DNA from 2 places in the Mesorhizobium sp. WSM4813 genome. Region 1 is predicted to be linked to the other one. Evidence: predicted binding sites of a transcription regulator. Region 1 holds the regulator's gene; the other holds the start of a gene.
The links. Region 1 encodes LexA, which represses DNA repair genes until DNA is damaged. Its sites were predicted from a motif close to TGTTCNNNNTGTGTTCNG; they were not measured.
Positions count from the first base shown of each region.

Region 2: the regulator LexA is predicted to act here: its motif matches at 4,526-4,543, upstream of AC0L25_RS04535 (DNA recombination protein RmuC).

Region 1 covers NZ_JBVVQU010000039.1:7,350-14,862, reverse strand. Annotated here, with positions in the region: gene gltX (glutamate--tRNA ligase) at 1-569, opposite strand, end outside; partial or broken gene AC0L25_RS21550 (ComEC/Rec2 family competence protein) at 672-3,104, shown strand; gene lexA (transcriptional repressor LexA) at 3,098-3,835, opposite strand; gene AC0L25_RS21540 (molybdopterin molybdotransferase MoeA) at 3,940-5,145, opposite strand; gene moaC (cyclic pyranopterin monophosphate synthase MoaC) at 5,145-5,642, opposite strand; gene trpC (indole-3-glycerol phosphate synthase TrpC) at 5,709-6,560, opposite strand; gene trpD (anthranilate phosphoribosyltransferase) at 6,565-7,513, opposite strand, start outside.
Region 2 covers NZ_JBVVQU010000005.1:135,989-143,501, reverse strand. Annotated here, with positions in the region: gene AC0L25_RS04550 (transglutaminase-like domain-containing protein) at 1-516, shown strand, start outside; gene AC0L25_RS04545 (adenylate/guanylate cyclase domain-containing protein) at 591-2,177, opposite strand; gene AC0L25_RS04540 (GFA family protein) at 2,809-3,213, shown strand; gene AC0L25_RS04535 (DNA recombination protein RmuC) at 3,218-4,492, opposite strand; gene def (peptide deformylase) at 4,597-5,142, shown strand; gene AC0L25_RS04525 (plasmid stabilization protein) at 5,417-5,740, shown strand; gene fmt (methionyl-tRNA formyltransferase) at 5,773-6,708, shown strand; gene AC0L25_RS04515 (GNAT family N-acetyltransferase) at 6,705-7,214, shown strand; gene truA (tRNA pseudouridine(38-40) synthase TruA) at 7,232-7,513, shown strand, end outside.

The sequences.
Region 1 (7,513 bases):
ACGACGACGGCATGCATATAGGTCGGATTGCCGTCCGAGCGCAGGATGATGAAATCGTCGAGATCCTTGTTGGGGAAGCGGACTTCGCCCTGCACGAGATCATGCACCACCGTCTCGCCGTCGGCCGGCGCCTTGATGCGGATTGCGCCCTTGGCGCCGGCCGGCGCCTCCGACGGGTCGCGGTCGCGCCAGCGGCCGTCATAGCGGGGAGGCAGCCCCTTGGCGCGCGCGCTTTCGCGCATCGTCTCCAGCTCGGCCGGCGTCGCATAGCAGTGATAGGCCTTGCCGAGCCGCACCAACTCCTCGGCGACGGCGCGGTGGCGCGGCGCGCGCTCGAACTGCGATACCGGCTCGCCGTCCCAGGTGAGGCCGAGCCAGGAGAGCCCGTCGAGGATGGCGGCGGTTGCCGCATCGGTCGAACGCTCACGATCTGTGTCCTCGATGCGCAGCAGCATCGTGCCGCCAGTGTGTTTCGCATACAGCCAGTTGAACAGCGCCGTGCGCGCTCCGCCAATATGCAGGAAGCCGGTGGGCGAGGGGGCAAAACGGGTGACGACCTTGTCGGACATGGAACTCTCAGGCAAGCGCAGGAAACGGATGTGATTGCGCGGACTTTCGCGCGTCGCGCGTTCATGTAGCATAGGAGGTCAAGGGCGCAAGGGGCAGACCCGATGGCTGGACCAGGCCGCGGCATGGACGAGAGCGAGGGCGCGATCACAAGCGTCAGCGAACGATCGCTGTTTGCCGACGTTCCCCACGCCGAGCCGCTACCCGTTTCGCTGCCTGCGTCGCAGCCGGCCATTCAGCCTCCTTCGCCGGACCGCGCCGCGCCAACACCGGCTCCCACACCCGGGCCTGTCATTCGTTTCCGCCGGCAGCTCAGCCGTCTTTCACCATCCGGTATCCGCAACAGCGTGGCCTCGGCAGCCGGCTTGGAACTAGACCGCGGCGTCGCCTTCCTGCTGGTGCCGGTTTTTCTGGCATGCGGGGTGATCGTTTATTTTTCGCTTGCCGTCGAACCGGACTTTCCGCAGCCCATTGCCGTCGTGGTTCTCACGGCATTGTGTGCGACGGTGACGCGCTCATGGCGCAAAACGCATTTGTGCTTCATGGCAGCGTTGCTGTGCGCACTCGGTGTTCTCGCCGCCAAGGTTGAAACCTGGCGCGTGGGAACGCAGATGCTCGGTTCGGAAATCCAGACCCAGCTCACCGGCCGTGTCGTTAGGCTCGACCAGATGGCGAACGGCCGGATCAGGCTGACCATCGACGTGATGTCAACCGCCCGGCCGACACTGCGTTATGCACCGGGACGTGCCAGGGTTTCAGCACGTAAAATTCCTGCTGAGATGACCGCAGGCTCGGTGGCAACCGGCGGGCCCGGTTAGGCCGGACAGTTATGACTTCTCCTTTTACAGCTATTTCGCCGGTATCGGTGCCAGTGGCTTTTTCCTCGGCAACCCGAAGATCGTTGTTTCCGAAGATGCACCGTTCGCCGCGCGCCTTTCTTCCTCGATCGAAAAGGCGCGCGAAACCATTGCCGACCATATCAGGGACAGCATTGGTGGCGCCGAGGGGGAGATTGCCGCCGCGCTGATCGTCGGCGTGCGTGCCGGCATTCCCGAAGAGATAAACGAATCGATGCGGCGCACCGGCATCTACCACATCATCTCGATTTCCGGCCTGCACATGGCGCTTGTCGCCGGCACCATCATGGGATTGCTGCGCGGCGCCTTTGCGCTGTTTCCGGATTTTTCGTCGCGTCGGCCGGTCAAAAAATATGCGGCTGCCGCCGCACTCGTTTCCATCGCTGCCTATCTCATTTTTTCCGGCATCGTGGTCGCGGCCGAACGCAGCTCATCATGCTGGCGGTAATGCTTGTCGCCGTGCTGTTCGATCGGGCGGCGCTCACCATGCGCAATCTGGCGATTTCTGCCATCGCCGTCATCGTCGTGTCGCCGCACGAGGTGGTCGGCCCAAGCTTCCAGATGTCCTTCGCCGCGACCGCTGCTCTCGTGGGCGCCTATGCCGGCTGGTCCGACTACCGTGCCGACAAGGCCACGGCGCCGCCACAGCGACGGTCACCGGTCGTTTTCGTCACGCGGAAACTCGCCGCTGGGACAGGTACCATCGCAATGACCTGTATCATTGCCGGCAGCGCCACCGCGCTCTTCGCCATCTGGCACTTCCAGCGCGTCTCGCCGCTCAGCTTGTTCGCCAATCTGGCCGTCATGCCGATCGTCACGGTCGTCATGTTCCTGGCCGTCGTCAGCGCCTTGGCATTGCCTTTCGGCTTCGATGGCCCTTTCCTCTACATGATGGGCAAGGGATTGACGGCCATGATTGCAATATCGGGATGGATCTCCGTGCGGTCGCCGGTCGATGCAGTCGGGCTGATCTCGTTGCAGTCGGTTCTGCTGGTGACGGTCGCCCTGGTCATCGCCACGATGGCAACGACATGGTTGCGCCTTGCCGCTCTTCCCTTTGCGCTCGCCGGCTTGCTGACGATTTCCGAGACGCGCACCCCCGACGTGCTGATCTCGGAGGATGCGCATCTGGTTGCGCTACCGATCGGCGGCGGCGAACTTGCCGTCAACCGGGTGCGTTCGAACGAATTCACCACCGACAACTGGAAACATGCGCTGGTTTCAGCGATCATTGTCGAGCCCGAGACATTCGAAAAAGGAGACGTACGGTTGGACATCGCCGACCCGGCCGACCTGCCGCCGGGAGCGCCCTTTTACTGCACTGCCGGCCTGTGCCTCGCCCGGCATCCGTCCGGCGCGATCATCGCGCTCGCCGACAACCGTAAAACCGCGCGGCCAGCCTGTGCCTTTGCGGATCTGATCGTCATCGACGATGCCACAGCCTATTATAATCCCTGCCGCAATCCGCTGGTTCTCGTCGTCACCAAACGGCAGCTCGCTCGCATGGGCAGTGCCGCCGTCTTCTTCGATCCGCTATCGGCGACGACGCGCGCAGAAATCCGTTTTGCCGTCAGACAGCCCTATAGGCCCTGGCATGAGCATCGGAGATTTTCGCGCGAGGCGAGGGGCCTGCCGCCATACCGCAGGGCCGAGAAACCCAAAAAGCCTGCCGTTCAGTAACGCCGGATTAGTCCGACGAGCTTGCCTTGCACCTTGACCCGGTCCGGCCCGAAGATACGCGTCTCGTAGGCCGGATTGGCGGCTTCAAGTGCGATCGAGGCGCCCTTGCGGCGGAACCGCTTCAGCGTCGCTTCCTCCTCGTCGACCAAGGCGACGATGATCTCGCCAGGCTGGGCGGTGTCGGCGTTGCGAATGATGACCGTGTCGCCGTCGAAAATACCGGCCTCGATCATCGAATCACCCTTGACCTCCAGCGCGTAGTGCGTGCCGCCGGTGATCATGTCCGGTGGTACCGAGATCGAATGCGTCTGGTGCTGGATGGCGTCGATCGGCACACCGGCAGCGATGCGGCCCATCACTGGAATGGAGACGGTGGCAACGCCGTCGTCATCATTGCCGGCCGCAGGCATGCGTGAAGGCGCCGGCTTGATCTGTCGCCCGAGGCTGCCCTGCCCAAGGCTGCCCTGAATGACGCTCGGTGAGAATTTGCGCGCCGCATTGAGGCCGGGCGCGATCGAATCGGGCAGACGCAGCACCTCCAGCGCGCGGGCGCGGTTGGGCAGGCGGCGAATGAAACCGCGCTCCTCCAGCGCCGTGATCAGCCGATGGATCCCCGACTTCGAGGCGAGGTCGAGCGCTTCCTTCATCTCGTCGAACGAGGGCGGAATGCCGCTTTCCTTCAGCCGCTCGTGGATGAACATCAGCAGTTCATGTTGTTTGCGTGTCAGCATCGCGACCCCCAACAGAATCAGAAAAACAAACCCAGAACAAACACTATCTGTTCCATTTGTGTTCCGCAACCGTTTAAAGTTTAATGAATGTGTTGACGTTTTGTTCAGCGTAGCATCAGCACGCTGCAGGCGACGCCCGTTGTGGCAGGGGGAGCGAATGGCTCGCGTACGATCAGCCCGTTGGCGTCGGCCAGCATTTTGAGCATCGAGGAATCCTGGATGCCGAACGGGGTCGCCAGCAGCGTGCCGGATTCTTCGCTCACCACGGCGCGTACATAGTCCTGCCTGAGATCGTTGGCCGGCATGGCAGCGCCGAGCCGCGCCTGACGCATGTCCTGCCGGAAGGCGCGGCCGCCGAGCCGCGCAAGCAGCGGCTTCAGAAAGAGCTGTGTGCAGACTAGGCTCGCCACCGGATTGCCAGGCAGGCCGATGCAGCGGATGTCACCCAGCCGCCCGAACATCAGCGGCTTGCCGGGCCGCATGGCGATTTTCCAGAAATCGAGCGTCATGCCTTCACCGGTCAGCACGTCATGGACCAGGTCATGGTCGCCGACAGAGGCGCCGCCCAGCGTGACAATGACGTCGGCGCCTGCGTCGACTGCTTGCTTCACCAGCGTGGCGATCGCCTCCTTGCGGTCGGGGGCGATGCCGAGATCGAGTGCGCTGGTACCGACCGAGCGGGCCGCGGCGGCGACGCCATAGGCATTGGACGATATGATCTGGTCGGGGCCAAGGTCGCTGCCCGGCGGCAGCAATTCATCGCCGGTGGCGATGATGGCGACCAGCGGCCGTTTCACCACGCTGACCTGCGGGTGGTTGGCCGACGCCGCCAGCGACAATGCCGCCGGATCAAGCAGGCGGCCTTTCTCCAGCAGCACGTCGCCCTTCGAGAAATCGAGCCCGAGGCGGCGGATGTTGCGGCCTTCAACCGTCGACGCGGTCACTTCGATGCTGCCGCCGCCGAGATCGCGGACATTCTCCTGGATGACAATGGTGTCAGCGCCTGCAGGAAGCGGCGCGCCGGTGAAGATGCGCACGGCCTGCGCCGGGCCGACTGTTCCGGCAAAGCCGCGTCCGGCCGGCGCCATGCCGATCACCGAAAGCCTTGCGGGCACGGACGCGACATCCTCGGCCCGCGCGGCAAATCCGTCCATGGCGGACGCGTTGAACGGCGGCTGGGTGCGAAGTGCTATGAGCGGCTCCGCCAGCACGCGGTCGGCGGCGTCCATCAGGGCGACGCTTTCAGCTTGCGAGGGCGCAGCATCTTCAAGCAGGCGCTCGAGCGCCTCGGCGACCGGAAGCAGCGCCATTATCGGCCTGCCTCTTGGGCGCCTACCTTGTAGTCGCCGGATTTGCCGCCGGTCTTTTCCACCAGCCTGATGCCGGAGATCACCATGGCGCGATCGACCGCCTTGGCCATATCGTAGATGGTGAGGCAAGCGACCGAGACGGCGGTCAGCGCCTCCATCTCGACGCCGGTCTTGCCGGTGACGCGGGCCAGCGCCGTGACCTTCAGGCCGGGCAGCGTCGCGTCCGGTTCGATGTCAACGGATATCTTGGTCAACAGCAGCGGATGGCAGAGCGGGATCAGCTCATGCGTCCTCTTGGCCGCCATGATGCCGGCGATGCGCGCCGTGCCAAGCACGTCGCCCTTCTTGGCATCGCCGTCGAGGATCATTTTGAGTGTCTCTGGCAGCATCGAGACAAGACCCTCGGCGATCGCCGTGCGGGCCGTCTCCGCCTTGTCGCCGACATCGACCATATTGGCTTCGCCTTTCGCGCCAAGATGGGTGAGGGCGGGCGTCATCGTCAGGTCACCTTAGAGCGACGTGCGTCCGTCTGGACGCGCAAAGTGCGCTCCAATGCTTTGAACCTATGCATCGTGCTCTCCGAAAATCGATTCCGATTTTCGGGCCGATGCATCGGCGGGCGCCTTGCCCGTCAAAAGCAGGCGCGTCGCAGTGGCCACGTCCTGTTGCCGCATCAGGCTCTCGCCGACGAGGAACGAACTGATGTCGCTCCGTTCCAGCCTGCGGCAATCTTCGTGCGAGAAAATACCGCTCTCGCTGACCAGCAGGCGGTCGGCCGGCACCATCGTCGCCAGCCGCTCCGAGGTCTCGATGCTGGTTTCGAACGTCCGGAGGTTGCGGTTGTTGATGCCGATCAGCCGTGATGAGAGTTTCAGCGCCCGTTCCGTCTCGGCCTCGTCATGCACCTCGACCAGCGCGTCCATGCCGAGCTCGAAAGCCGTCGTTTCGAGTTCCGTGGCCACGGCGTCATCGACGCTCGCCATGATGATCAGGATGGCGTCCGCGCCCCACGCGCGGGCTTCGAACACCTGATAGGGATCGAACAGAAAATCCTTGCGCAACGCGGGCAATGTCACGGCGTTGCGCGCATCGGTGAGGAATTCAGGCGCACCCTGGAAGGACGGTGCGTCGGTCAGCACCGAAAGGCAGGCGGCGCCACCTTTCGCATAGGCCATGGCCAGTGCTGGCGGATCGAAATCGGCTCGGATCAGGCCCTTGGACGGGCTCGCCTTCTTGATCTCGGCGATCAGCGCGAAATTCCCGGATCCGCGCTTGGCTTCAATGGTCGAGAGAAAGCCGCGCGCTGCATCGGTGTCCTTCGCCCGCGCCTTTATCTCGGCAAGCGGCACGCGCGCCTTCGCCGCGGCGATCTCGTCGCGCTTGTAAGCTTCGATCTTGCGCAGGATATCAGACACGGCTCTATCCGTTCGAAATCTCGACCAGCCGGTCGAGTACTTTCAGCGCCCGGCCGCTGTCGATGGCTTGCGCCGCCGTCGCCATGCCGTCGGCAAGCGTCGTCGCCTTGCCCGCCACCACCAGTCCGGCGCCGGCGTTCATGAGCACCGTGTCACGAAAGGCGCCGGCAGCGCCGCCCAGCATGTCGCGCAGCGCCTGGGCGTTGTAGGCGGCATCGCCGCCGCGCAACTCGTCCTTGGTGTGCCGCTTCAGCCCGACCGCTTCCGGCGTCAGTGTAAAGGTGCGGATCTCGCCGCCGACCAGTTCGGCCACTTGGGTCTCTCCGGTGGTGGTGATCTCGTCGTAGCCGTCGCCATGGGCGACCCAGGCTTGGTCGGCGCCCAGTGCCTTAAGCGTTTCGGCCACCGGCATGATCCATTCCGGCAAGAAGACGCCGACCATTTGCCGGCTCACACTTGCCGGATTAGAGAGCGGGCCAAGCAGGTTGAAGATGGTGCGGGTGCCGAGCTCGACGCGGATCGGGCCGACATGCTTCATCGCCGGATGATGCGCCGGCGCGAACATGAAGCCGACGCCTGTGTCGTGGATGCAGCGGCCGATCGTTTCCGGGGGGATATCGATCTTGACGCCGAGCGCGGTCAGCACGTCGGCGGCGCCGGTCTGCGAGGACAGTCCGCGATTGCCGTGCTTGGCCACCGGCACGCCGCAGGCGGCGATGACGAAGGCGGATGCGGTCGAGATGTTGACGCTGTGCGAATTGTCGCCGCCAGTGCCGACGATGTCGATCGCCCCAGCGGGCGCGTCGACGCGCAGCATCTTGGCGCGCATGGTGGCGACGGCGCCGGAAATCTCGCTCACCGTCTCGCCGCGCACGCGCAGCGCCATCAGGAAGCCGCCGATCTGGCCGGGCGTAGCGTCGCCCGACATGATGATGTCGAAGGCCTCGCGCGCC
Region 2 (7,513 bases), on a different contig from region 1:
TCCGACACGCTGCTGTTCCTGCTGCCAAGCCGCTATTGCGAGAGCGACGTGCTGGCGAGCGAGGCGTGGCGGCTGTTCGGCCACACACCGCTCGGCATTCCACGCGTGCAGGCGGTCTGCGATTTCGTCCACAACCACATCATCTTCAATTACGGCAATGCGCGGCCGACGCGCACCGCGGCCGAGGCCTATCGTGAGCAAAGCGGCGTCTGCCGCGACTTCGCCCATCTCGCCGTCGCCTTCTGCCGCGCCTTGAACATCCCAACGCGCTACTGCACCGGCTACATCAGTGACATCGGCCTGCCGAAACCGTGGTCGGACATGGATTTTGCCGCCTGGATGGAGGTCTATCTCGGCGGCCGCTGGCATGCCTTCGATCCGCGCAACAATGCGCCGCGCATCGGCCGTATCCTGATCGCCTCCGGCCGCGACGCTGCCGATGTGCCGCTGACCCATATTTTCGGGCCGGGCACGCTGGCCGGTTTCAAGGTCTGGACGGAAGAGATCGTCGACTAGGCAGTGTGGACCGTTATCCACACGGCATGGAGATCACTTCGTTGAAGTCTCAAATGCGGTCAGACGTTTAAAACCTAAAAAGCGGCGGGCTTGCTTCGGATGGTTAAGGCCAGAAGTGCCTCCGAAAGTCGTTTCTTCGCCCGCTCGACCCCGTTCTCGTCGATTGCCTCAACGTCGAGGAACAAGTCGAGGCCGGTCGCGTGCTCGCTGATGACCTGAGGGCGCTGGGCCAGTTCACCCAGGAGGCCCTCGACTTCGTAGGGGACAACCTCCCGGCTGATCCCCTTCATGGCAATCGGTGCTAACGGACGCGCCCGGACAAGGTCGCGGACGAGCGCGTAAGTCTCATAGCTGAGGCAGATGCCGCCGGGCTCGGCGATCGACTGCAGACGGGCCGCCAAGTTCGCTTCGGCTCCGATGATCGTGTAGTCCATCCGATCATCGGAACCGAAGTTCCCAACATTGCAATAGCCCGTGTTGATGCCCATGCGAACTCGGAAGGGCCGTTCAACGCCGCGGTCATGCCACACCCTATTCAACTGCTCCAGCCGACGCTGCATGTCGACAGCCATGCGCAAGCAGGCTCTCGCGTCTTCCTCGACGCCTTGCGTCTCGGGGTCGCCGAAGAACACAAGAAGCGCGTCGCCGATGAACTTGTCGATGGTGCCGCCGTGTTTGAGCGCGATCGTCGACATCTCGGTGAAGTACTCGTTGAGGAGAAGTGTCAAGTCCTCGGGCTGGAGCCGTTCCACGATCGCGGTGAAATCCTTGACGTCGGAGAAAAAGATCGTGAGCTTCTTGCGCTCGGTCGCGATGGTGACGTCCTTCTGGCCGCTGAAGATGCTTTTGTAAATTTGAGGCGAAAGGTATTTGGCGATCTTCAATGAAATCGCGGCCAGGAAGTCGTTTGCCTCGGAAAGCTCTTTATTGATGCCCTGAACCAAGGCGGACTGCCGACGCTGCAGGAGAATGAACGTCAGGCCCGCCGCCGCCGCGAAGCCGAAATATAGGAGCAGATATTTGAAAGCGAGGACGTTCGCAGCGATGGGCTGATTGACTGATATCTCCTGGATCCCTCGGACATCCCCTACCTTCCAGTCCGTCTTGGGGCTGTCCGGGTGTGAGTTATGGCAGGTCACGCAGACTTGTCCCATTACAACCGGGGCCGCCGCGCGGACGTGCCGGTCAAACAGCGAACCCGAGACTTCGATGATCGGCTCCCTCGGGTTGGCGCGCAAAGCAAAGATTGCATTCCGCTCGAATGCATCGAGCTGATGGGGGTCGCGACCTTTGAAAGGTAGATCCGAGACGAACCGATATTTGACGGACCCGTCGTGAGCGCTGATGCGCTTGCCGAGTTCGATCGAGAGGGTTGCTGGAATAGGGATCGCGCCTGGCACGTCCCGGTAGTTGTGCGTCGCGGTCACGGCGTCGTCTGCTTGCAGGACGCGTCCCACGACTTCGCTGCCGTAGAATCCGCGCATTTCGTCGATGATCCGGCTGATTTCTCTGGCTTGCGTGCGCAGCATCCGTTCCGATAAGTCTCGGAGGTCGAGCCAGGCTGCGATGGGCAGACCTATAAGGCCGATGACCACTGCCGCCACCAGGAGCGGTCCCATGGTGCGCTGCTGACGCGCAATCTGTTCACCCAGTCCAGCCATTGTGCAAGCGCCCGGCAGTCATTGGTATCTGAATTATAGCTCATTCCCGGCACGGTACCTAGCGTCAGTCTTGGCTCGATGAAACACGTCAGCCCCCGCGACGACGGACCGACCTTGATCGGTTGTTGCTAAGCCCCACCCTCACAGCGGATTTCGCATTCTGGCGCTAGACGGGCAGTGAATCAGTGAGGGGGATGTGGCGAAGTCGGTGTGGCCCGGATGCGCTCCGCGATAACGGCTCAGGGGGTCAGAAGTTCACCTCCGGCAAGCTTGAGACTTCTGCGGCCGGAGAGCGCGTCGGAAAGGAAAGTGTCCCGCGAAGCGTATCCTTCGGCGTCCGGCCAACTGCGGACTGTTCTCACGCTTGGAGAAGGAACGCTCAAAGCCACCGTCCGACTCTCTAGGGCTTTGGCCTATCGCTTTGAACGACTGGACGGCTCGTGCGTTGTGCTGCGTGTGGAGCTTCGGCGCATGGATCGATAGGCTCACAGCGCATAGAACGAGGCAGCACACCATGGCGGCGTATGGCGGTTCCGAAAAGTGATCTACGCGGCGCTCGCGCACCATACTATCTATCCAAACGGGCGCACCTCGCTCAAGCATTGCCGAACGGATTTTGGGAGGAATGAAGATGAAGATCCACGGCGAGTGCCATTGCGGCGCCATCACCTATGAGGCGGAAGTCGATCCGGAAAAGACCACTATCTGCCACTGCACCGATTGCCAGCAACTGACGGGCACGGCCTTCCGCGTGACCGTGCCGGCGCCGGAGGACCACTACCGGATCACCAAGGGCACGCCGAAGATCTACATCAAGACCGCACCGAGCGGCGCCAGGCGCGCCCAGGCTTTTTGCGGCGAGTGCGGTTCGCATCTCTATGCCACGTCGGTCGGCGACGGGCCGAAAGTCTACGGCATCAGGGTCGGTACGGCGCGGCAGCGCGAACAACTGATCCCGAGAAAACAGATCTGGCACCGCTCGGCGCTGCACTGGCTGCCGGAATTCGAAGGCACGACGATCGTGGAGGAGCAGTAGCCTCTCAGTCGTCGCCTTCGACCACCCTTAGCCTCAGCTGTCCGGTCTTGGAGTCGGCGACGCGTGCGCCTGCTTCGGTCCTCGCGCCGGTCCCATGTGTCGTCCCGGCAGATCCGGCGTCTTCCTCCGTCGGCTGCGCGCCGAACTCCAGCGCCTCGATCTTCTGGCCGCGCTTGGTCACCTTCGACGTCGAGACGAGAATATCGTCGATATCCTTGGCCGACTGGCCGAAATGGCTCTGCAGCTTGCGCACCCGCTCGTCGAGGCGCGAGACATCCTCCATCAGCCGGATGACTTCGCCCTGGATCAGATGCGCCTGCTCGCGCATGCGGGCGTCCTTGAGAATCGCCTGGATGACCTGTATCGACAGCATCAGCAGCGACGGCGAGACGATGACGATGCGGGCGCGGTGCGCCTTGTGGACAATCCCTTCGAAATTCTCGTGGATCTCGGCAAACACCGATTCCGACGGCACGAACATGAAGGCGGTGTCCTGCGTCTCGCCCTGGATCAGGTATTTTTCGGAAATATCGCGGACATGCACCTCGATATCGCGCCGAAACGCTTGTGCGGCGACCTTCTGCAAATCGGCGCCTTCGGCGGCACGGATGGCGTTCCAGGCTTCCAGCGGAAACTTAGCGTCGATGGCAAGTGCGGGCGCGCCGTTCGGCATCTTCACCAGGCAGTCGGGGCGGCTGCCATTCGACAAAGTCGCCTGGAATTCATAAGCGCCGTGCGGCAGGCCATCGGCGACGATCGCCTCCATGCGCGACTGGCCGAAGGCGCCGCGCGTCTGTTTGTTGGAGAGGATTGCCTGAAGTTGCACGACCTGGCTGGCGAGCGACTGAATGTTGCCTTGCGCGGTATCGATGACCGCCAGCCGCTCCTGCAGTTTGGCGAGGCTCTCATGCGTCGATTTCGTCTGCTCGGTCATGGTCTGGCCGAGACGGCCGGTCATCGCGTCGAGACGCTGGCCGATCGACTGTGTGAGTTCCGCCTGCCGCGCCCCGAACACTTCGGCGATTGCGCCCATGCGGCCCTGCATCTCGGCCTGGCTTTGCAAGATGCCGGCCATCCGCGCCTCGGCGTCACGGGCGTGGTCGGCGGCCTCCGCAGCCGCCACCGTACGCGCCTTGGCCGAGCGCCAGAGCGCGACGATGAGTGCCACGAACAGGCCCAGAAACAGGGCCGCGCCGAGTGCCAGTGCGTGGCCGAGCGTGATCGTGGTGGCGCCGAGCCGGGCGATCGGTTCGGACAGGATGGTGGTCAAGTCGTTCATATGGGACAGCATAGATGATTCGGCCTGACGGCACAGATCAAAACGTGAACGCGCTTCGAATGCCCCGGTTGACGCTTTTCGTGCGAGGTCTTAGGTGAGACGCCATGTCGATCAAGCCGCTCATCATCCTTCCCGATCCCGTCCTGCGCCAGGTTTCAAAACCGGTCGAGCGCGTCGACGGCGCTTTGCGCAAACTGGCCGACGACATGCTGGAGACCATGTATGATGCGCCGGGCATCGGTCTGGCGGCGATCCAGGTCGGCGACCCGCTGCGCATGCTGGTGATCGACCTCGCCAAGGAAGACGAGACGCCGGCGCCGCATGTCTTCATCAATCCCGAGATCCTTGAGAGCGCCGATCAGCGCTCGGTCTACGAGGAGGGTTGCCTGTCGATCCCCGATTACTATGCCGAGGTCGAGCGCCCCGCCGCCGTGCGGGTGAAATATCTCGATCGCGACGGCAAACTTCAGGAGATCGAGGCCGAAGGGCTGATGGCGACCTGCCTGCAGCATGAGATCGACCATCTCAACGGCGTTCTTTTCATCGACCACATCTCGAAGCTGAAGCGCGACATGGTGGTGAAGAAGTTCAAGAAGCTCGCCAGGGAGAAGACGCCGGGCAGCAAGGCGCCGGGCAAGTTGGTGGGATAGGGCATTGTTCGAGTAGTTTGATGCTGAACCTTGCGAGACGTTGGGCGGGACAGCGCCCCCCTCTGTCCTGCTGGACATCTCCCCCACACGGGGGGAGATCGGCCGTCATCTCCGATTTCACCAATCTCCGAAATTGAAAGAAAGGCAGGACGGTGAAGCTGCCAATCTCCCCCAAGTGGGGAGATGCCCGGCAGGGCAGAGAGGGGCGCGAAGGATCGCCTTCCGCTTGAGTAAGGCCTCTCGCTATGATGTCATTGACAAGATGGAGACGCCGATGAGCGACTTGCTGGTCAGAAATATTCCCGAATCCTTGAAGCGGGAAATCGAGCAGGCGGCGCGAAAGAGCGGCCAGAGCCTGTCGGGCAAGGCGATCGCGCTTCTGCGCAAAGCCATGGTCGCCGAAAGGCAAGCCAGGCTGGAGCCGGGTCTTTCGGCATGGGACGCTATTCGCGCGACTTTCGCTGCTGAAAACGCAATTGGCGACGAATTCGCCAAGATCATGGACGAGATCGAAGCCGAAAGGAAACGCGACTTCGGTCGCCGACCCGCAATATCAGAGACTTCGACGGGCTTGAAGCGCGTGCCTGAGCCGACTTGACGGGGCAGGCAGAGGCCAGGATCAAGGAAAAAATGCCCCTGCGCGTCATCTTCATGGGTACGCCTGAATTCTCCGTGCCGACGCTGCGGGCGATCGCGGACGCCGGACATGAGATAGAAGCCGTCTATACCCAGCCGCCGCGCGCCGCCGGACGCCGCGGGCTGGAACTGACGCCGTCGCCGGTGCAGCGCGAGGCGGAGCGGCTGAGCATCGAGGTGCGGACGCCGGTGTCGCTGAAAAGCGAACCCGAGCAGCAGGCGCTCCGCGCCTTGCGGGCCGATGTTGCCGTCGTCGTCGCCTATGGCTTGCTGTTGCCCATACCCATTCTCGAGGCGCCGCGGCTCGGCTGCCTCAATGGTCACGCGTCGCTGTTGCCGCGCTGGCGCGGCGCCGCCCCCATCCAGCGCGCCATCATGGCCGGCGATACCGAGACAGGCATGATGGTCATGCGGATGGAAGAAGGCCTGGACACCGGCCCGGTGGCCATGGTCGAAAAATGCGCCATCGGACCCGATATGACGGCCGGCGACCTGCACGATCGATTGATGCTCATTGGCGCCTCGCTGATGGCGGAAGCGCTGGCACGGCTGGAACGGGATGCCCTGACATTTACGACTCAGGCGACGGTGGGGGTGACCTACGCCAAAAAGATCGATAAAGCGGAGACGCGCGTGGACTGGACGCGGCCTGCTGGCGAAGTCCACGATCATATTCGCGGCCTGTCGCCCTTTCCCGGCGCGTGGTGCGAGACCGAAATTGGCGGCCGCTTGGAGCGGCTGAAACTGCTTCGCTCGACGCTTTCGAATGGCGCCGGCGAGCCGGGAGGAATTCTCGACGACCGGCTGACGGTCGCCTGCGGGTCAGGCGCGATCAGGCTGGTCGAAGTTCAACGTGCGGGCGGAAGGCCCATTGCCGCGCAGGAGTTTCTGCACGGGGCCAAGCTCGAAAAAGGAATGAAATTCTCATGAGCATGATGTCGATACGCGCGGCAACGCCGCGGGACCGCGAGGCGATCCGCCTCGTCGAGGAACACGCCTTCGGCCAGCAGGCGGAGGCCGGACTGGTCGATGCGCTGGTCAGCGGCGGCGATGCCGTCGTCGAACTGGTGGCGGAAGAAGATGGACAGGTGGTCGGCCATATCCTGTTTTCGCGGCTTTTCGTGCAGAACGGCGGCAAGAGCTTTCCGGCGGTGGCGCTGGCGCCTCTGGCGGTCGAGCCTTCATTCCATGGCACCGGCATCGGCGGTGCGCTGGTCCGCGAGGCGCATATCCGCCTGAAGGACGCCGGCGAGGTGCTGGCGGTTGTGCTTGGCGATCCCGCTTATTATGGCCGCTTCGGCTACAGTCATGCGCGCGCCGAAAAGTTCGAAAGCGAGTACCAGGGCGACGCGCTGCAGGCACTGGCCTGGGGCGAGGCGCCTCAGACCGGCAAGCTGGTCTATGCTTCGGCCTTTAGCTCCGCGCTCGCCGCCTAACCTCATCCTGCTTAGGAATGCCGCGTTTTCGCCTCGACATCGAATATGACGGCAGCCTCTATGCCGGCTGGCAGCGCCAGGCAGACCAGCCTTCGGTGCAGCAGGCGATCGAACAGGCGATCGAGAAATTCTGCGGCGAACGGGTCTCGCTGCGCGGCGCCGGCCGCACCGATGCCGGCGTCCATGCGACCGGTCAGGTGGCGCATGTCGATCTCGTCAAGGCATGGCCTGATGACAAGGTGCGCGATGCCGTCAATGCGCACCTGCAAACGGCCAAGGCGCGCATCGCCATTCTCAAG